3 regions of the Enterococcus sp. AZ194 genome follow, and region 3 is predicted to be linked to each of the others. Evidence: predicted binding sites of a transcription regulator. Region 3 holds the regulator's gene; each other region holds the start of a gene.
What was found. Region 3 encodes LexA, which represses DNA repair genes until DNA is damaged. Its sites were predicted from a motif close to CNAACANNTGTTNG; they were not measured.
Positions count from the first base shown of each region.

Region 1 (7,665 bases), 1.3 Mb from region 3:
GGCAATAGGGTGGTTTTTTGGTGCTTGCAATTATTTTGTTGAAGCATATCTAGAGCATGGGACATAACTCAAAAAGTTATGCCCATGCTCCTATTTCCCGAATAAACGGTGGGCACCGAAGCAATTCCATCTTCACGTTGTTCCGCTCTCAACAACTTCTATGCATGGGACATGCTAGAGTTGAAGGTCTGCACTACGTAAAAACCATACTCCGATCTCATCAATCTCTAAAGGTGAAACACCTTAAGAATTGAAGGACGTTGTTCCGCTCTCAACAACTTCTATGCATGGGACATGCTAGAGTTGAAGGTCTGCACTACGTAAAAACCATACTCCGATCTCATCAATCTCTAAAGGTGAAACACCTTAAGAATTGAAGGACGTTGTTCCGCTCTCAACAACTTCTACGCATGAGACATGCTAGAGTTGAAGGTTCGGAAATAAGCTGAAATTGCTGTTCTACATCTATTTACAAAGTAAATAGATGTAGAACAGTACCTACCTGGTCACAAAAATTTGAAGAGCACCATGTAGGAATCAATCAACATCGAAAGAAAGTCTTTCGTGTTTCTTGTCATTTCCGTGAATTCCCTCTTATTGCTGTAAAACACAACGAAGTATGAGTTGATGTTGCACAGTACCTACTCGGTGCTGTAAAACACAACGAAGTATGAGTTGATGTTGCACAGTACCTACCCGGTTCTCGGAGTTAAACACTTCTGTCCCAATCTCGAAAATTAAAATATAATGGCTTTAGGATTAGAGGTTGACTAATCTTGGTCGTTTTTGGTACGCTTATAGATAAAAAATGCGAGGTGCAGTATGAGAAAAATTGGGATTATTGGGTTAGGAAATGTCGGGAGTACTTTGGCTTATTCATTGGTATCAAGAGGCGTAGCTGACGAGTTAGTTCTCATTGATAAAAAAGAAGAGAAGGCTGTTGCGGAACAATACGATCTATTAGATGCACAGGTCCATTTACCTCAAAAAATGACTATTACGATTCAAAATTATGAGGCTTTAGCTGACGCCGATATTATCGTCTTTTGCCCAGGAAAAATTAGTGTTTTGGCTGGAGAAGGTGGTCGTCTATTAGAGCTTAATTTAACGAGTAAAATGGTGGAAGAAGTGGCACCAAAAATTAAGGCATCAGGTTTTCAAGGCATCATCATTGTTATCACCAATCCGTGCGATGTTATCACAACTTATATGCAAAAGTTAACGGGTTTTCCGCCGAATCGAGTGATTGGAACAGGCACGTTACTAGACACCGCTCGTATGAAACAAGCGGTTGGCAAAAAATTGGCTATAGATAGTCGATCAATCGAAGGGTTTGTTTATGGCGAGCATGGAGAATCACAATTTGTCGCTTGGTCAACGGTAACAGTGGGTGGAAAATCCCTTTGTAAGCTAGATGAGAAACAAGATTTGGAGCAACTGAAAGAGGATGCCCGACTAGGTGGCTGGAAGATTTTTTCTGGGAAAGGGTATACTAGTTATGGAATTGCTACGTGTACGACAGCACTAATCCAAGCAATCTTTAATGATGCGCTAGCGATTTTACCTGTTTCTGCGTATGATCAAAAAGCTGGCGTATATTACGGTCAACCAGCAATTATTGGAAAGACTGGTGTAGTAAAACTTAGCCCTTGTGAGTTAACTAATGAGGAACAGGCAAAACTTCAAGAGTCGATTTCGGTCATTCGAGAAACGTTTGAAGGTAGGTAAATAGAGGAGTCAAATTAGGTTGAAAGGCTAGCGGTAAAATGTGGCACTCTTTCACCAGTGTCACCATCTAGATTAATTGAATATATCAAGGAAACCCCTTCTTAAAGTGGATTTTTTGAGTTATATAATGTCTACTGGATAATTACTTATTAAGTCGCGACTTTTTCAATGAAAAGAATAAGTGTAACTTATCTAATTCAACGATTTTCAAAAGCTATTTTTTCACTAATTGTTAATTTGAATTAGTCGTTGCTATAAAATGTGATAGTATGGCTTTAAGAGACATTTTGGTGTCATACAATCGGGCTATGTAGACAATTATGTTATTGCATCATCATCTATCCGTAGTGCCAAAGGAGCACCAGAATTGATTTGCTATTGTCTTCTTGCGAATATTGGTTACGTAGGGACAAAACTTCAAGAGCGGTTTCACCAAAAAGGGTATTCGCTTTGGACACCTTATCGCTTCAGCCTGGTTGGGTAAAAAACATAACAAAAGCTTTTTAAAAGCTATTAGAAGAACCAGCGAAAGTCGATGCGCTATTTTAGTATAAGAAGAGGGCATTAAGCGAAAGACCGCACGCAACTTGAAGGCTTTCAACTGGAAGTAGAGTGCGGTCTTTTAGTGTATAACTTGGGTTATTTTGAGGTAACTAATTCCAGACGTTATAAGATATTTGTTAAACAATCATATAAAAAAAGATACTCAAAAACCAAACTGCAGGAATAAATCCATGTTGGTTTTTGAATACCATATAATTGACATAAAATTTTAGCATAACGTGTCTATTGCTCTTTTCAGATAATCAAAAATTATGAGAAACTAGATAAGGTACAATCAAATGGAAAACTAATGTACTTACAAAATATACGCTGTAGCCAAAAATTAACACGCTGATTAAATCAACCTTTTGATATTTATTTTTATATCTTTTCTTAAACAATAGATATAAAAAAATTGTAATGAAAAATGATACAAAAATAGACCTAGTGTTTATAATATTGTTCCAAGTATCCGATAAGCCCTCCATTGTGGGCCTAGGCAAATAATAATAAACACTGATTGCAATAAGATATTTTATCAACGATATTTGCCTTTTCTCTGTCATCGTACCCACTTCCTTTTATGGTCTAACTAACCTGTACGGTTCCTCTATTCCAGTAACTTTCTGGCTGACCGTTCTGATAAATTTACCTGAATATTTATCATATAAATCACATGAAACACTTCTATAATAAACATGATATGTACGAAAAATATTTAAATATAGAATACTCGTATCTTGAGTATACATATAATAACAACTTCTATATTTATAATTTGTACTTCTACGGTTTTTTCCAAATATATCCACCACTTCTTGGCTGAATACGTGGAATTTCTTTAACTGTCTTTCCCTCTATAACTTCATTCCCATTAATAATATATGAATTCGAAATTCCATCTGAAGGTACAGAAATTGTGTCTGCTTTAGCTACACCATCAAAACCAATCAACAACCCAAAAGTAAAAAACAGACAAGGAAATCAACCAGTTTCTTCAAATAAATAACCTTCTCAATTTTATAGTTTAAGAATACCAAAAAAAGAGAGCGATTACAATTTATTTCTTGAATTCGTTCTAACAAGTAAAGTGGTGTTTGTCCCAACCTCTAGTATCGCACTACGCTTATCATTCTACTAGTAGGTCTGTATAAGTAGAACTGGCAACTAATAGGTCTTGTACAAGTGGGACTGGCAGCTAGAGCTACTTTAAAGGTCAGTGAACTGTTCCAGTTCACCTTATCGCTCTGCGCATATCATCCCACTAGATGGTCCTACAAAAGCGGGACTGACAGCTAAGGCTATTTTTAAAGGTCCGCGAACTGTTCCAGTTCACCTTATCGCCTCACGCCTACCATCCCTACTAGTGCTATTTAAAGGATGTGAAATGAAACATTTCACTAGTATCGCACTACGCTTACCATTCTACTAGTAGGTCTGTATAAGTAGAACTGGCAACTAATAGGTCTGTACAAGTGGGACTGGCAGCTAGAGCTACTTTAAAGGTCAGTGAACTGTTCCAGTTCACCTTATCGCTCTGCGCATATCATCCCGCTAGATGGTCCTACAAAAGCGGGACTGACAGCTAAGGCTATTTTTAAAGGTCAGTGAACTGTTCCAGTTCACCTTATCGCCTCACGCCTACCATCCCACTAATAGGTCTGTACAAGTGGGACTGGCAAAAAAATAGCCTGCCAGAGGGTAGCTGGCAGGCAAAGGAGTTAAAAAAATGAAAAAGTGTTTTTGTTAGGGTTGTTTGTTGGTATACATATACTATAACGGGCAAGTATGAAAAAAGTATGACGAAACTGTAGTAAAAGAGTAAAGAAAGTTCTACGAAATTCTTACACTTCGGTTTATTTAAGATAAGTTTTCTGAGGAAATATTTTCATGCAGCTGATTGTTCCTAGAAAAACATGACTGCCAGCTAGAGCTACTTTAAGGGTCAGTGAATAGTTCCAGTTCTGCGCATATCATCCCGCTAGATGGTCCTACAAAAGCGGGACTGCCAGCTAAGGCTATTTTTAAAGGTCCGCGAACTGTTCCAGTTCACCTTATCGCCTCACGCCTACCATCCCTACTATTGCTATTTAAAGGATGTGAAATGAAACATTTCACTAGTATCGCACTACGTTTACCATTCTACTAGTAGGTCTGTATAAGTAGAACTGGCAACTAATAGGTCTTGTACAAGTGGGACTGGCAGCTAGAGCTACTTTAAGGGTCAGTGAACTGTTCCAGTTCACCTTATCGCTCTGCGCATATCATCCCGCTAGATGTTCCTACAAAAGTGGGACTGACAGCTAAGGCTATTTTTAAAGGTCCGCGAACTGTTCCAGTTCGCCTTATCGCCTCACGCATATCATCCCACTAGATGTTCCTACAAAAGTGGGACTGACAAAAAAATAGCCTGCCAGAGGGTAGCTGGCAGGCAAAGGAGTTAAAAAATGAAAAAGTGTTTTTGTTAGGGTTGTTTGTTGGTATACATATACTATAACGGGCAAGTGTGAAAAAAGTATGATGAAACTATAGCAAAAGAGTAAAGAAAGTTCTGCGAAATTGTTATTACGCAAAAATGAGCCGAAGATTTTTTCTTCTCTGTTTCTACATTCTTCAGTCATCATGAATGCGAGCATCAATTCCTCGTATCTATTTTTCCTGTGCTATACTTTTTTAAAAGCGTTACGGCAAATGACTAGAAGGGAGAAGTTCAGCATGGAAAAGTCGAAAGAAGAGTTGAAGGAAAGTTTGTCACCGATTGAATACGCAGTTACTCAGGAAAATGCGACAGAACGCCCATTTACTGGTAAGTATGATGACTTTTACGAAAAAGGAATCTATGTAGATATTGTGAGTGGGGAACCGTTATTTGTTTCCACAGATAAATATGATGCTGGTTGTGGTTGGCCGTCTTTTTCAAAACCGATTGAAAAAAGAGGCGTGAAGGAGAAGGCTGATTTTACGCATGGTATGCATCGGGTAGAAGTTCGCAGTAAAGAAGGCGACTCTCATTTGGGACATGTGTTTACAGATGGACCGCAAGATAAGGGGGGACTTCGCTATTGTATTAATTCAGCTGCATTACGGTTTGTTCCTCTAAAAAAGATGGCTGAAGAAGGTTACGAAGCGTATGTGGACTTAGTGAAGTAGAAAATAGATAAAATGAGCAGAGGTTCAGATAGCGAATTGTCTATCTGAACTTTTTTCATGAGTTAATTTGTGCTACAATAAGGCGAACATATGTCCAGAAAGGAAAACTGCATGTACGAATATATTATTGGTAAGGTAACGTTTATTAGCCCGACTTATCTAGTGGTCGAAGCGCATGGAATGGGTTACCAAATAGCGATGGGGAATCCTTATCGTTATAGCGCTCAGCTGAATCAAGAAGTGAAAATTTATCTTCATCAGGTGATACGAGAAGATGCGCATACTTTATATGGCTTTAATCAATTGGAAGAAAAACAGTTATTTCTGCGTTTAATCAGTGTTTCAGGAATTGGTCCTAAGAGCGCTCTTGCTATTATGGCTAGTGAAGATCATGAGGGATTAATTCAGGCAGTTGAAACGTCAGATGTTACTTATTTGGTGAAATTTCCAGGAGTTGGCAAGAAAACGGCACAACAGATGGTTTTAGATTTGAAAGGGAAGTTAGGCGAATTAGCGGGCGATGTGGCAGTGAAGGCTACACCGGCTGTGACGGAAAGTCAGGCTTTAGAAGAAGCGTTATCTGCCTTGTCTGCTTTAGGTTATAGTGAAAAAGAATGCAAACGAGTGGAGAAACTACTTAAAGAAGAGCCCGTTATGGCAACGGATGAATATCTCCGTCTAGGCTTGAAACTCATGATGAAAAAGTAAGGAGGTTTCGTGATGACAGATGCAGAAGAACGAATCGTCTCGCCAGAAACAAATGAGCAAGAGGAGAGCATAGAAAAATCATTACGTCCTCAATACTTATCGCAGTATATTGGCCAAGATAAAGTAAAACAAGAGTTGAGTATTTATATTGAAGCGGCTAAAAACCGTGAAGAGTCCTTAGATCATGTGTTACTGTACGGACCTCCTGGACTTGGGAAAACCACGATGGCGATGGTGATTGCTAACGAGATGCGAGTCAACATTCGAACAACTAGTGGTCCAGCAATCGAGCGACCAGGTGATTTAGTAGCAATATTAAATGAACTTGAGCCAGGCGATGTTCTATTTATCGATGAAATTCATCGCTTGCCGCGTGTAGCTGAGGAAATGCTCTATTCGGCGATGGAAGATTTTTATGTGGATATCATGGTAGGACAAGGACCGACTGCTCATCCGGTTCATTTTCCATTACCTCCGTTTACGTTAATTGGAGCAACCACAAGAGCGGGAATGCTTTCAGCTCCTTTGAGAGATCGTTTTGGAATTATTTCTCATATGGAATATTATGAAGAGCATGATTTAAAAGAAATCGTGATTCGTTCTTCTGATATTTTTGCAACAGAAATTGTTGAGGAGGGTGCACTTGAAATTGCTCGTCGTTCGAGAGGAACCCCACGTATTGCCAATCGATTATTAAAACGAGTTCGCGACTTTGCGCAGGTTCAATCAGATGGCGTGATTGATCGAAGTGTGGCAGACAAAGCTTTAATCATGCTTCAAGTTGATCAGGCGGGGCTTGATTATGTGGATCAAAAGTTACTTAAAACGATGATTGAATTGTATGGTGGTGGGCCGGTCGGATTAAGCACGCTCTCCGTGAATATTGGGGAAGAAACTGAAACCGTTGAGGACATGTATGAACCTTACTTGATTCAAAAAGGATTTATCAAAAGAACCCAAAGAGGTCGAGTCGCTACAGCACTTGCCTATGAACATTTTAATTATCCTTATGTTGATAAAGGGGAATAGGTTGTTTTTTTAATTGAATTTCATTAAGAGTCTAGGACCTAACTGATAAAAGTTAGGTCCTAGCTTCTTTTTATCCGAATAAACAGTGGGGATAGAAGCAATTCCATCTGCACCTTGTTCCGCTCTCAACAACTTCTACGCATGGGACATGCTAGCGTTGAAGGTCTTCACTCTGCCCATCAATCTCTAAAGGTGAAACACCTTAAGAGTTGAAGGTCTTCGGTCTCAATCTCTTTTTTATTTATAACCTTTTTGTTATCAGTTTTGATAAATGAGGTATTTAATTTATCAGAAATTGACTGTTATACTGAAAAGTGAACACTTGAAAATGGGGGAGGACGAGATAGATGATTAAAGAGAATCTACGACAGTTACTACAAGAGTTAACACAGATTCATGGTGGATCAGGGCAAGAACAACCGGTTATTCGGCATATTCTAACATTATTGAAACCGTATGTAGATGAAATCAGTGTGGATCTAAAAGGGAATATTGTGGCTGTTAAAC
Region 1 covers NZ_JBIOQR010000001.1:411,295-418,959, forward strand. The annotation lists gene IGI37_RS02180 (L-lactate dehydrogenase) at 823-1,728, shown strand; gene msrB (peptide-methionine (R)-S-oxide reductase MsrB) at 4,987-5,421, shown strand; gene ruvA (Holliday junction branch migration protein RuvA) at 5,533-6,129, shown strand; gene ruvB (Holliday junction branch migration DNA helicase RuvB) at 6,142-7,158, shown strand; gene IGI37_RS02200 (M42 family metallopeptidase) at 7,506-7,665, shown strand, end outside.
Region 1: ruvA (Holliday junction branch migration protein RuvA) is a predicted target of LexA. The motif match lies at 5,505-5,518, and genes of this name have one in related genera.

Region 2 (7,665 bases), 440 kb from region 3:
CGTTCCTAGTTTTCTTATTCTTTACGAAGCAATACCAAGAGTATTTTTTGTATCAGTCCATTTTGATATTAGCTGCTGGATTAGATATTTCTTGGTTGTTCATGGGTCTGGAGGACTTTCAAAAACCTGTCTTAAGAAATATGTTGGTGAAAATCGCTTCAGTTATACTTATTTTTAGTTTTGTCAAAACAGCTAGCGACTTAGGAATCTATATATTGATTACATCTGGTTCGATTTTCATCGGTAATCTAACTCTATGGCCGTACCTAAGAAAAACAGTACGCTGGATTAAACTACGAAAACTGCACATATGGGGACATTTGCGACCTTCTATTAACTTATTCATTCCGCAGATAGCGATACAGATCTATTTAGTTTTAAACAAAACCATGTTGGGCGATATGGTCTCTGTTACCTCAGCTGGATATTTTGATAATGCAGATAAACTTGTCAAAGTTATCTTAGCTGTCGTGACTGCGACGGGGACGGTTATGTTGCCTCGAGTAGCTCATACATTTGTTAAGGGCGATAATGAAAAAGTCAAAGAATATCTATATACTTCCTTTGATATGGTCAGCTTAATTGCAACGCCGATGATGTTTGGTCTTATGGCAATTGCTCCTAAATTTGCACCCTGGTTTTTTGGTGCCAACTTTGAGGGAATTGAGACTTTAGTGATGGTTTTATCACCAGTTATTTTATTTATTGGGTGGAGTAATGTTACTGGTCAGCAGTATTTAATGCCGACACATAAAATGAAATATTTTACGTATTCTGTTACAGTTGGGGCTGTTGTTAACTTAATTTTAAACGTCATCATGATTCCATTATGGGGAGCAGTTGGTGCTTGTATTGCGACAGTTGTTTCTGAGGCCTTGGTCTGTCTTGTTCAGTTTTATTCAGTGAAAAAGTTTATTCCAATAAGGGAGATGTTTCTAAATATTTGGAAATATTTAGTTGCAGGAATCATCATGTTTGTTGCAGTTTATTATTTAAATACGACATGGGATTTTTCAATAAAAAACTTATTTATTGAGGTCATGCTGGGAATTCTGATATATGTATTTAGTATCTTTTTGTTAAGACCAACAAGTTTGAAGATTTTATCAAAATTTGTTAAACGATAAATTAAAGTCCATCACAGAGACTTTTTTCTGATGGGCTTTTGTGCTATGATATATGTTGTCTCAAAATCCAGACAGTTATGTCTAGAAAAACAAGAGATAGGATGAACACAATGGAAAACAAACAAGTAAAAGTGAGAAGTACCTTAGTCACAAAAGAGTATGACTTATATAAGAAAAAAACAGATAAGGTAAAAGCTTTATTCAAATTTTATAGAAAAGATATCCCTAATTTTTGGGCATTAAAAGGTGTTAGTTTTGAGGTTCATGCGGGGGAATCAGTCGGGATTATTGGTATTAACGGATCGGGTAAGTCAACCCTATCTAATGTGATTAGTGGCATCATTCCACCAACATCTGGAACGATGGAAGTCAATGGAGATACCTCAATCATTGCCATTGGCGCAGGATTGAAGATTCAATTGACAGGTATTGAAAATATTCGACTAAAAGGGCTAATGTCTGGTATGACGAATAAAGAAATCGACCAGAAAATGGAAGAAATTATTTCTTTTGCGGATTTAGGGGATTTTATTAATCAGCCTGTTAAAAGTTATTCTAGTGGGATGAAATCTCGTTTGGGTTTTGCCATCGCAGTGCATAATAATCCAGATATCCTAGTTATTGATGAAGCCTTATCTGTTGGAGATGACACATTTTACCAGAAATGTGTCGATAAAATAATGGAGTTTAAAGAGCAAGGAAAGACAATCTTTTTTGTCAGTCACGCGCTTCCTCAAGTGGAAATTTTATGTGATAAGACCATGTGGATGCATTACGGAGATTTGCGAATGTTTGGTCCGACTGATGAGGTAATGACTGAATATAAAGAGTTTATTGAGCGCTTTAAGAAACTGTCAAAAAAAGAACAAAAAGAATACCAAGAGAATAAAAAAACTGATCAAAAAGAATTTACACTTGAAAAGCTGACAGAGACCCGTATGACTAATGATGAGTTGTTGAAACAGAATTTGAGTGATAAAGAAATTCAATATAATTTAAAGCGAACACCTTTGGGCGAGAAGATGACTTTAACAACTAATATATTGCTGATATTATCAATTGTAGCCCTGCTGTTTCTATCAATAGTTAGCTTTAGTGGTCGTTCGCTAAGTTATGCAATTACTAATCCAGTAACAACTTTTAAGCAGGCTGGAAATGGAGGGCAGGCTGCGAGAGACAGAGCAGAGAAACAAAAAAAATCCGCTGAAATTATTCGTGTAGGTAGTAAATATCATGCAACAGCAGGTGAGTCGCTTGTAGATATTGCTGAAAAACATGGCGTCTCGTTACAAAAGCTAGCAAAACTGAACAAACTATCTGAAGAAGCTGTATTGACTGTAGATAAGGTGATTAAGATACCACTCAATACTTAACATACAGATTAAAGGAGAACAACGTGAAAGAAATAGTTGCAGTAATAAAAGAACAGTTTTCTCATACCGGAATGATTTTTCGGATGTCTAGATATGAAGATAAAGCAACCTATCAAAGCCATTATCTAGGTTTAGCATGGCAAATATTAAATCCAGCCATTCAAGTTGGAATCTACTACCTTGTATTTGGTGTAGGAGTAAATGAGAATCGTAAAATTAGTGGATTTCCTTTCTTTATTTGGATGTTGATAGGGATTATTGCATGGTTCTACATGAACACTTCTGTTTTAGGCGCTTCTAACAGTATCCATCGACAGGTAGGTATGGTTGCCAAGATGAAGTTTCCAGTAAGTATTTTACCAACCATTAACATCGTAAGTAATCTATCCTCTTATTTTCCAATGATTGGAATTTTATTGATTGCTTTGTTTATATTTGGTGTATCACCATCAATTTTTTGGATCCAGTATATTTACTATTTCTTCTGTATGATTGCTTTTATGTTCGCTTTTGGATTATTAAATGCGACCATTACAGTGTTGATTCGGGATTATCACATCTTTTTACAATCAATTTTGCGCTTATTATTTTATGTTTCTGGACCTATTTGGGACATTGATAATAAAAACCTTCCTGATAGTTTAGTAAATGTCTTAAAACTAAATCCTTTCTATTACATCATTGAAGGATTCCGAGATACCTTTTTATCTCGTGAGTGGTTCTGGCAAAAAGGAACGTATGGTTTGATTTTCTGGTGTATGGTTCTGATTCTTCTAATTCTTGGCAGCCATCTACACATGAAATTTAGAGCAAGATTCGTTGATTATATCTAAGAAGTACCTGTGAAAAAATATAAAAGGGACTGCAAATCGGAATGATTTTGCAGTCCCTTTAACATTATTGCATTTTATTTTTTTGTTAGTTTCACGACAACCTCACAGCGAGCCGTTTGAGGGAACATATCAACTGATTGTAAGTAGTCGACATGAAAGACGGTTGCCAGTTCCTTTAAGTCACGTGCGAGAGTAGAGACATTACAGGAAATGTAGACCATCTTTTTGGGTGGTTGTTTTTTTAACGCAAGAACTAGTTTTGAATCTAACCCTGTGCGAGGTGGATCGACAATAATGGCATCAGGCCTAAAGCCTTCATTTAACCATTTTGGCAGGAGCTCTTCAGCAGTTCCAACTTCGTAATGTGTATTGGAGTAGCCAAGACGCTGGGCATTTTCTTTCGCATTAGAAATAGCCTGTTCAATGGTATCCATTCCTCTGACTTCTTTGGCGAGATGTGCAATAGACAAACCAATTGTTCCAACACCACAGTAGGCATCAACTACCGTTTCATCTTTGTTTAGCTCCAAAGCTTTAATTCCTTCTTCATACAAGACACTTGTTTGTTGAGGGTTTAGCTGGAAGAAAGCACGTGCGGATAGATCAAAGACCACTTGGTTAATTTGCTCTTCAACCGCTTCTTTTCCCCAAATATGTCTTGTATCATCACCCATTACCAAGGAAGTCTTTTTGCTTTGAACATTTTGCATAATTGAAACGACTTTTGGTAAGCGTTGGTTAATTTCTCTGACTAGCGCATTTTTTTGTGGGAATTTCTGAGTAGAGGTTATGAACACCACCTGTATCTCTTGCGTTTGAATCCCGATTCGAACCATAATTGTCCGGAAAATGCCGCTATTTTTCCGTTCGTCATAAATCGGCAGCTCATATTTATTTAATAATTGTACAATTGTGTTCATAACGACAGTTGTTTGTTCTTCTTGAACGAGACAGTCATCAATGGGGACCAACTCGTGTGAATCTGCTCGATATAATCCAGCTTCTACTCGTTTTGTTTGAGTATTTAGTCTTAACTGGAATTGAGCCTTGTTTCTATAGTGCCATGGATCATCCATTCCCAATGTCGGACGGAGCTCATAGGATTGATAATTTTCAGGCTTGAATTTTTCTAGTGACTGTTTTAATAAATCACGTTTGAAGTCTAGTTGCGCGTTATAGGAAAGATGCTGAAGCTGGCAACCACCACATGAGTCATAGACCGTACAAGGTGGAACTACACGTTCTTTACTTTGTTTGAAAATTTTGACTAAAGAGGCTTCGGCAAATTTGGGTGTGGCTTTAGTTATTTTTACTTGGACCTCTTCTTTAGGTAAGGCGTTGGGGACAAAAATAATTAGTCGTTTGTAGTAGCCAATCCCTTCACCATTAATTCCCAAGCGTTTAATTTTTAAAGGGATCGTTTGCCCTAGTTTTACGATTGTAGTCATAATATCTCCTTATTTAAATGAACTAAGGACAGTTTACCATAGTTTTTTCGATTTGTAAGAAATTCTATGGTATAGTAGAATGTACGTTCGACTTAGGAGTGATAAAATGGATAAAGAAATTACAGTTGCTAGAATTGCTAAAGGAAAAGGCCCATTTTACAATGTTCAATTGTCTGAAGGAGAGGATTTAAGAGTCTCCGAAGATATTTTAGTTCGTTATCGTTTGTTAAAAGGACAAGAAATTTCTGAACAGACGATTGAGGAAATCAGAAAAAGTGGTGGGTATGACTATGGTTTGCAGATGGCCATGAATTATTTAAGTTATCAATTAAGAACCGAAAAAGAAATTCGAACGTATTTGAAGGACAAGGAAATCCAAAGAGATGATCGTGACAAAATTGTCAATAAATTAAAGGAATTAACGCTAATTGATGATTTGATTTATGGAGAAAGTTATGTTCGCACGCAGGTCCGAATAAGCGATAAAGGTCCTCAAACAATCACTCAACAGCTCAAATTAAAGGGATTAAAACCAGAACAAATTGAACAGGCCTTGAGTTTGTATCCAAAAGAGGCTCAAATTGAAATAGCCCACCGAACGGCAGAAAAATCATTGAAAAAAATCCATGGCAAAAGTCAAAAGGAAACTCTGCAGAAAGTTCGTCAGACATTAATGCAAAAAGGTTTTTCTAGCGATATTATCAGCATAGCGATGGAGATGTTGGAATTTGAAAAAGACGAGGAAGAAGAGTATGCGGTGTTGGTTCAACAGGCAGATAAGCTTTGGCGACGACATGCACGTTTAGAGGCTTCGAAGAGAAATCAAAAAATCAAACAGTCTTTGTTTCAAAAAGGCTATAGCTTTGATGATATACAGCGATATTTGGATGAAAAGGAAGTAAGTGATGACTAAGGAAAAAAATTGGACTCGTTGGGATAAAGACAAACGTGAAACCTTTCAAGAGGTATTTATTGAGTGGTACGAAAGGGAAAAACGAAATCTCCCTTGGCGCGTCAACCAAGATCCGTATAGAATTTGGATTTCTGAGATCATGCTTCAACAAACAAGAGTTGAGACGGTGATTGATTATTTCTATCGGTTTATGGAGTGGTTTCCAACAATCAAAGATTTAGCCAATGCACCAGAAGAAAGGCTCTTAAAAGCTTGGGAAGGCTTAGGCTATTACTCAAGAGTCAGAAATATTCAGGCTGCAGCTAAACAAATACTAGCAGATTATGACGGCAAAATGCCAAATTCAATTGAGGAAATTCATAAGCTGAAAGGGATTGGTCCCTATACAGCAGGTGCGATTGGCAGTATTGCTTTTGGTTTACCAGAACCGGCGATTGATGGGAACGTTATGCGTGTGGTTAGTCGTCTGTTTTGTATCGAGGATGATATTGCGAAAGCTAGTAGTAGAAAAGTTTTCGATACGGCGATGCGTGTCATTATCGATGAGAATCATCCAGGAGAATTTAATCAAGCATTAATGGATTTGGGCTCAGGAGTCTGTAAACCAACTTCTCCTAAATGTGAGGTTTGTCCTATTCAACAATATTGTCTGGCTTATTCAAAAGGAGTACAGACAGAGTTTCCTGTGAAATCAAAAAAGGCTAAGCCAAAAAAAGTTTATTATTTAGCGGCTGCTATTGAAAATGATCAGAGTGAATTTTATTTGAAGCAACGGGAAGAAACAGGACTTCTTGCTAACATGTGGACATTTCCACTAGTTGAAGTATCTGAATTGGAATATGCAGCCTATAAAAAAAACTGGGCTAAAGATGAGGAGATGGATCTGTTTGATTTGGTGGCAGAAGATCCAGACTTTTCGCTTTTTCCAGAATATCCAGTGATTTGGCAAAAAAGACATTTTGGGGAAGTCACTCATATTTTTAGTCATTTAAAATGGCATATTCTGTTGTTTTATGGGCGGTCAAATAAGACATTTGTTTCGGAGAGTAGGAGTCAATGGGCGAAGCGGCAGGATTTTTCAACCCTTGTTTTTCCAAAACCACAGATGAAACTTGTTGATCAGTTGGAGAAAAATCGCACTCTTAGAAATCATTAGTAGGCAAAGTAGGAAATTATTGTTATAATAATCTACGATGTCGGTGTAATAAACACCCAAACAAAAAACAGAAGTCATTCTGTTGAGGGAAGGGTTACTATGCGAGTTCCAAGAGAAGGCGAGTTTGTAACGATTCAGAGTTACAAGCACGATGGCAATTTGCATCGGACGTGGCGAGATACCATGGTATTAAAAACAAGCGAGTATTCTATGATTGGTGTCAATGATCACACCTTAGTGACGGAGTCTGATGGACGACGTTGGGTAACTCGTGAACCAGCAATTGTGTATTTTCACAAAAAATACTGGTTCAATGTAATAGCAATGATTCGAGAAAAAGGTGTTTCTTATTATTGCAATCTTGCTTCTCCTTATTTATTAGATGAAGAAGCCTTGAAGTACATTGATTATGATTTAGATATCAAAGTATTTCCTGATGGTGAAAAACGTTTGCTTGATGTGGATGAATATGAATTTCACAGCAAGATAATGGACTATCCTGATGAGATAGACTTTATTTTAAAAGAGAACGTTAAGATCCTTGTAGATTGGATAAATAACGAAAAAGGCCCGTTCTCAGAAGGCTATATTGATATTTGGTACAATCGTTACAAGCAATTGTCGCGTAAATAAGAAAGTAACTGTCAAGAAAATTCTTGGCAGTCTTTTTTTGGGTGATAATTTGCTAGTATAAAGTCAATCAGCCAGAATGATTACCGTAATATCCATAACATTTTCTTAGTTATCAGATAGGACTAGGATTTTAGTTTTACAAAAGCATAAATCTGTCAAAAAGATCACGACAGCTATTTAGC
Region 2 covers NZ_JBIOQR010000001.1:1,257,411-1,265,075, forward strand. The annotation lists gene IGI37_RS06020 (flippase) at 1-1,127, shown strand, start outside; partial or broken gene IGI37_RS06025 (ABC transporter ATP-binding protein) at 1,229-2,275, shown strand; gene IGI37_RS06030 (ABC transporter permease) at 2,524-3,333, shown strand; gene rlmD (23S rRNA (uracil(1939)-C(5))-methyltransferase RlmD) at 3,408-4,784, opposite strand; gene recX (recombination regulator RecX) at 4,888-5,694, shown strand; gene mutY (A/G-specific adenine glycosylase) at 5,687-6,850, shown strand; gene ntdP (nucleoside tri-diphosphate phosphatase) at 6,950-7,483, shown strand.
Region 2: recX (recombination regulator RecX) is a predicted target of LexA. The motif match lies at 4,858-4,871, and genes of this name have one in related genera.

Region 3 (7,665 bases):
AACGGTATAGATTTGACTTTGGTAATTGATTGAAGTGGTGCCTCCTGTCTGATTAGTGACATCATTAGAGTCAGCTGTTTGTGTGTTGAATCCTGATGCACTATCAAAACGAGTTAAATTATAAGTCGCAATCAACCAGTTTAATTTTTCGGCGTAACTAGGATCTGTCGCATAGCGTCCAGTCAAATAAGCCGTTGCATCCAAATAACTAGAGGTTTGACTGAGCCAAGCTCCCGCATAATGATAAGTTCCTGTGGAAAAGCTGACTGAACGTAAAACGTTGGCATGATCTTGTAGAGATTCATAGTAAGAATTATATTGTCTGAAGGGTTCGTTCATGGTCACCCATTGCCCATTGATATATTCTTGTGTCGGCATATAAACACCGGTGTCATAACTGCCTTTGACGCCAAATAAATTATAGTATGGAGCGCTTGATAAGCCAGATGTTCCATAACCACTTTCTAATAAAGCTTGAGCAATCATTACAGACGCATACAAATCATTATTTGCAGCCACCTCTGATGCAGTCCAGCCGATTTGTTCAATAAACGAATCAATGGTACTTGCTGAGGGCGCTTGATAGGTTGTATTAGCTGATGCTTGTTTAACAAAATGCGGCGATGCAAATGAGGCAATCATTAATCCTGTTCCAACTAACGGAACCATTTTTTTTACAGTTAACGGGTGACTGTTCCCTTTGATTTTTTGATGTCTAGCACTGCGCGTTGCGTATTTTTCCACAAAAAACTCCTCCTAATAATTAGAATAAAAATAGTTGAATAATAACAAGTCTATGGGTTTATGCATTACTTATTATAGGCCGGAGAATTTCGAAGTACAAATCTTATGAACGAGAAAAGTCAAATTGTAAAGGGCTTGTAATAAAACTTCTATGAAAATGAAATGAAGTCCTCAAAAAAAAATTAAAAATAAATAACAACAGATTTTATATAAGGCTTCAAATTGGAGTGGTATAACCCCTTCTCTTATGAGAGGGTTTTGCTAATAAAAAGAGGTTAGGACTATAACTTATAACTTGTAAAAGTTATATCCCAACCTCTGTCTTTATCAATTATAGAGTCTTGAATGTAGCTACAACATTATCTACAGTGAAGCCAAATTCAGAAAGAATCTTATCTCCAGGAGCTGATGCACCAAAGTGATCAATCCCAATCATTTTGCCTTCAGTTCCTGTATAACGTTCCCAGCCAAATGAAGAAGCAACTTCAATTCCGACACGTTTTGTTACAGCTTTTGGTAAAACAGATTCTTTGTAAGCCGCATCTTGTGCTTCAAACAAATCAAAACTTGGTAATGAAACAACAGAAACATCTTTTCCTTGAGCGGCTAATTCTTTTTGAGCTGCTACAGCAAGAGCCACTTCAGAACCTGTCGCGATAAGAATTCCCTCAGGTGTTTCTCCTTTTTGTGGAGATAATACATAACCACCTTTAGCGACATGTGTATCAGATAACTCATCTGTTCCTTCTAAAACAGGTAAATTTTGACGACTTAAGACTAAGACAGTCGGTGTATCCGTTGATTCCATTGCAATTTTCCAAGCAGCACGCGTTTCGTTTCCATCAGCTGGGCGAATCACGTGAACACCTGGCATACAACGAACACTAGCCAATTGTTCGATTGGTTCATGTGTTGGACCATCTTCACCAACTGCAACTGAATCATGCGTTAAGACATACGTAACTGGCATGTTTTGAATAGAAGCTAAACGAATTGCTGGGCGTAGGTAGTCAGTAAAGACAAAGAAAGTTCCGCCGTAGACTTTGGTTCCGCCATGTAATTGAATGCCATTCATAGCAGCAGCCATTGCAAATTCACGCACACCAAACCAAATATTTCTTCCTTCATATTGACCAGGCTCGAAATCTTTTTCAGCAGCCACCATTGTATTGTTTGATCCAGATAAATCGGCAGAGCCTCCCCAGAAACTAGGTACAGCTTTTGAAATTGCTTGAATCATATCTTTACTAGACACACGACTTGCTTGACTAGAGCCGATTTCATAGTGCGGTAACTCGTTATCCCAGCCCTCTGGTAATTTTCCAGCAAAGGCTGCTTCAAATTGAGCGGCTAATTCTGGATACGCATGTTTGTAGTTTGCAAACAACTCAGTCCAAGCTTGTTCTGCTTTCTGGCCTTCTTCTTGCATCGTTTCTTTAAAACGTGTTGCCACTTCTTCTGGAACTGTAAAGTCTGGATATTCCCAACCATAAACAGCTTTTGCTACAGAGATTCCTTCATCCCCTAGAGGAGCGCCATGAACCGCAGAAGTGCCTTCTTTTGGTGCGCCATAACCAATGACCGTTTTGACTTCGATTAAAGTTGGTTTATCTGTTTCAGCTTTTGCTGCTTCAATCGCTTTTGAGATAGCCTCTAAATCATTGCCATCTTTCACAAGGATATGTTGCCAGCCATAAGCTTCAAAACGAGCGCCGACATTTTCTGTAAAGGCTTTTGAAGTAGGACCATCTAATGAAATATCATTTGAATCATATAAAACTACTAATTTCCCTAGTTTCATATGTCCAGCCATAGAAGCTGCTTCTTGGGAAACACCTTCCATTAAATCGCCATCTCCACAAAGAGCATAGGTATAGTGATCCATCACGTTAAAATGTTCGCGATTATATGTCGCAGCTAAATGTGCTTCTGACATCGCCATTCCTACAGCCATAGCAATTCCTTGGCCTAGAGGACCAGTTGTTGCTTCAACACCATCTGTATGATGAACTTCAGGATGTCCAGGTGTGCGACTTTCCCACTGACGGAAGTTTTTTAAATCATCAATTGTTACATCGTAGCCAGCTAAATGAAGCATACTATATAACATAGCTGATCCATGTCCAGCAGAAAGAACGAAACGGTCACGGTCTACCCAGTTAGTTGAAGTCGCTGGATTGACTTTCAAATGTTTTGTCCATAATGTATAAGCCATTGGAGCTGCCCCCATTGGTAAACCTGGATGACCTGAATTAGCTTTTTGAATCGCTTCAATACTTAATGTACGAATGGTATTAACACCTAGTTGATCTGTTTTGTCGAACAAAAGAATCCCTCCTGAATTTAGGTTTATTTTACTTTTATCTCCTTCATTGTAAAAGAAAACAAAAGGAAATGCAATCATTATTCGTCTTATTCGCTTTAGTTAGAGCGGTTATGAAGACCTTTTTCTTTTTGAATTTGTTTCAGTTTTTCTGGTGTTACATCTGTTCCATCTGGGTCAACAACTTTCATTCCTTCGATATGATGTTTCATTCCTGAACGAAAGGCACTTAAATATTCTTCTCTTAAGAGCTGTTGTTCTTTTTGTTCAGTTTCTGTTAGCCCTGATTCTTTTTTCTTTTTTGCTAACTCGTTAATACGAGCGAGTTTTTCTTTTGATAACACGTGATACGCCCCCTCTTTTTGCTCCCTCTTTATCTTATTAAAAATTCACAAAAAACACAACAAGAAATAAACGAAAAAAGCGAACGCGTGTTTGATTTTATGCGTTTAATATGATAAACTGAAATCATTAAATGAAAGAAGGTGTGAATCGTGGCCAAGCGAACTGAAACAAGACAAGTTGATATCTTAAAATATATATACGAACAAGTGAACGAAAAAGGTTATCCACCTACTGTGAGAGAGATTGGAGAAGCCGTAAATCTTTCTTCTACATCAACTGTCCATGGACATCTTGCACGATTAGAAAAAAAAGGGTTGATTCAACGAGACCCCACTAAACCTAGAGCAATTGAATTAACTGCGATGGGACTTGAAAAAATCGACATTCGACCAATGACTATTCCCGTTTTAGGAACGGTGACTGCAGGAGAACCTATCCTTGCTGTTGAGGATGCTTCAGATTTTTTCCCTATTCCACCCAACCTTTCTTCTGAGGAAGGTAGCTTATTCATGCTAACCATTCGTGGGGAAAGTATGATCAATGCTGGGATTTTAGATGGTGATGATGTTATTGTCAGAAAACAATCCACCGCTAAAAATGGTGATATTGTGATTGCAATGACTGATGAAGATGAAGCAACTTGCAAACGATTCTATAAAGAAAAGAATTATTTCCGCCTTCAACCTGAAAATGATGAGCTTGAACCAATCATCCTAGATAATGTGTCTGTTCTAGGTTTAGTGGTTGGACTCTATCGAAGCCGTATCTATTAAGCGAATAACGAACGACTGATAATCAGAGATCTTTTGATTATCAGTTTTTTTATAGTCAAAAATACAGACACATTCCTATCCCATGCCTATAAAAAGAGCCGTTTGTTGTTTCATACCTCTCTACTCATCGAACAAATAACTCAGCAATTTATTTAATGGATGAGCTCATAAAAGCAAGTTTATATAGGGGTAAAAAAATATTTTTATCAATTTCGTATTTCTCTCTTTACAAACCGAACAAACATTCGTATAATATAAATACAAACATTTGTTCGTATAAAAAAATAGAGGTGAATATCATGAGAGCAATGCGTCGTTTTGGATTTATTTTATTTGTATTAGTGGTAGGTATTTTATTGGGAAACATCGGCATCCGTTCAGCACTTTTGATCTTGACGCCTTTGTCTATATTATGGTTTATGTTATGGGATGAAAAAAAATATCGTCAATCAGAACGCGAGAAACATTATTACGAAGAACAATATTATGATAGTGAGTATGAAGAAGATAGATATGAGTTTGATTATGAATACCACTATGAGTATAAACATTGATTGTGTTTCTTCTTCACTATTAGGAAAAGATATAAACGAACAAAAAATCCTTTGAGTAAATACGATTTTTTAATCGCCAATTTACCCGAAGGATTTTTTTGAGCTCTATTCTTGTTCAGGTGCATAGAAGATTAATTGCTATTTTCGAGTGTAGGTACCTACTACATTTTCTTTATCTTTATTTATAATTTTGATCGTATCTTTGTCTATCAATTGGATAAAATAGTCCATATCATGCTGAGTTTCATAAGTAATCAGATTGTCTGATGCAACAATATTTTTATACATCTCAGGTTTCTTGCTTAATTGTTGCTGTCTTTTTTTAGTGAGCTCTGCTAATTGGCTTTTAGTATAATTTTTTTCATCAATTATTTCTTTTAGTTCCTCTATGTTCATTTGTTTTTTTAAGTCAGGTCCAGTACCATATTGGGCTAACCCTTGAAATATAGTTTCTAAATATTCGTTAAACAAAGGAGATTCTTCTATTTTTGTTTCTTTTGCTTCCAAGGGGTACCTATCTTGCTTACTTGCTCTTTTTTTTGGTAATTGAAAGTAATCTTCATTTTTCATTATATCTAACCATTCAGAATGTAATGACAGATTTCCTTTTGAATCAATCCTTAATGTCTGCAATTCGAAATCTCCTAGTTGTTCCTCTATCTCATAAAAAACTTTGTCTAACTCATCTTCTGTAGAGGCATAGGAAACTTCTTTCCATTCTCCCGCAATATCTGCGTACGGTCCTCTATTTTTTAGAAAAACAAAATAACCCACAATACTTATAGTTACTAAAACGCTTACTATAGAAATAGTTAAAAAATTTCTTTTTTTCATTTATATCATCCTTTTTATGTAACCAATCAGTTAGATACTATTTTTTGATTGTTGGAAAATGTTTTGTTATGTTATCATTCTTAATTTTTAAAATATCAATTGGTAATCTGTTTAAGAAAAGCTTGAAAGGGACAAAATCATCGTTTTCAGTGACGCTCATTTTATCTTATGGTCTGATCTGTTTCTTGCAAAGACCAAAAGAGGCTGAGACATATGTCCCAGTCTCTTTTTATCCGAATAAACGATGGGTACAGAAGCAACTCCATCTTCACTCCGCCCCATCAATTTCTAAAGGTGGAACACCTTTAGAATTGATGGACTGCGTTCCGCTCTCAACAACTTCTACGCATGGGACATGCTAGAGTTGAAGGTCTTCACTACGTAAAAACCATACTCCGATCTCATCAATCTCTAAAGGTGAAACACCTTAAGAATTGAAGGACGTTGTTCCGCTCTCAACAACTTCTATGCATGGGACATGCTAGAGTTGATGTTGCACAGTACCTACCCGGTTCTCGGAGTGAAACACTTCTGTCCCGACCTCATAAAGTCGTATATCTTAGTATTCCATTAAAGTGATAATATCATGTCCTTCTATTTTGTCGCGGCCATGTAAGTCCATTAGCTCAATTAGAAATGCACAGCCGACAACCACACCACCTAATTTTTCAATTAAATCAATCGTTGCTTTAATCGTTCCACCTGTTGCTAGTAAGTCATCACAAATTAAGACACGTTGTCCAGGTGTGATTGCATCTTTGTGTAACGTTAAGGTATCTGTGCCATACTCTAAGTCATAAGTTACTTCGATTGTTTCACGAGGAAGTTTGCCTTTTTTACGGACGGGTGCAAAGCCTACTCCTAATTCATAAGCAACTGGACAGCCGACGATAAACCCGCGTGCTTCAGGTCCAACAACCATATCAATTTGTTTTTCCTTTGCGTAGTCCACGATTTGTTTCGTTGCTTCACGGTATGCATCACCATTTGCCATAAGTGGTGAAATATCACGAAAGACGATTCCCTCTGAAGGATAGTTTGGAATACTTGCAATATAATCTTTTAAATTCATTTGTTACTCCTCCTACGATTGTAACCAATTTTTGATAGTGGGAATATCACTTAATAGTAAAAATTCCTCTGATTTGATTTGCTTCAACCTTTTTTGATAAAGATGACTCTCGCTAAGTGGCTGATTTTTAGGATCTTCCACTTTGTTTAAAACACCATTTTCTATTGTAACAAATCCTAACTCAAAAAACACTTGAATCATAAAAATTAATAAATTTTGAGGGATTTTTAGAAATTGGGCAATAGAACCAACTTTGTACCGCACATCGACTTGTTTGTGTTGATGGATAAACTTGAACAAGCGTGCGTACTGTTCGCGACTTCCCACCCCATTTAGATAGACTTCTTCAGGTGAAGCGAACAACAAATAGATACGAGAAAAGTCAGCTAGCTGAACAATTTCTTTTATTGTTTGTTGTGTTTCAGGACAGTCAACGAATAACAGCTCTTTTGGTTGTTTATCAGAAATAACCTGCTGCATTTGCTCAATTGATTCAAATACAACAACCGTTTCAGCAACTGAGGTTTGAAGAATTTTTTTATTTTTTTCGGCAAATGTAACATATAAAGCTGAGTCAGCTATCAGTGGTTGTTGCCAGAAGCGTTTGGCCCGCCAATCAAATAGTTGGAGTCCTTCAATCGCGAAATCTTTAACCATTAGTTGAGGTTTTTTTCGACCATTCCATTCATTAATCGAAAGCTCCCCAACCACCTTAAGTCCCTCATTCTCCAGTTCTTGGGATTGCTCGCCAAAACCGAAAGCAATCGCATCTAAATTAGCTGAGTCGTTTGTTAATGTAAATTTTAGATGTTGCTGCTCAGAACCAATTCGTTTAATTTGGCTAGTTGAGATTGTCTGAAATAAAAATTTAGGTAATGGATTATCTGTACCAAAAGGCGCTAATATACGAAGCTGGTGAATGAATTCCACTGAAACCTCTTTAACCGCGAGAATTTCATCAATCGTCAAAGGCACACCCTTCGTTAAATCAATTGATTTTTCCGTGACATATTGATTCAT
Region 3 covers NZ_JBIOQR010000001.1:1,700,606-1,708,270, reverse strand. The annotation lists gene IGI37_RS07950 (glucosaminidase domain-containing protein) at 1-744, opposite strand, end outside; gene tkt (transketolase) at 1,076-3,070, opposite strand; gene IGI37_RS07940 (DUF896 family protein) at 3,166-3,411, opposite strand; gene lexA (transcriptional repressor LexA) at 3,562-4,185, shown strand; gene IGI37_RS07930 (hypothetical protein) at 4,485-4,739, shown strand; gene IGI37_RS07925 (hypothetical protein) at 4,878-5,573, opposite strand; gene IGI37_RS07920 (adenine phosphoribosyltransferase) at 6,133-6,645, opposite strand; gene recJ (single-stranded-DNA-specific exonuclease RecJ) at 6,658-7,665, opposite strand, start outside.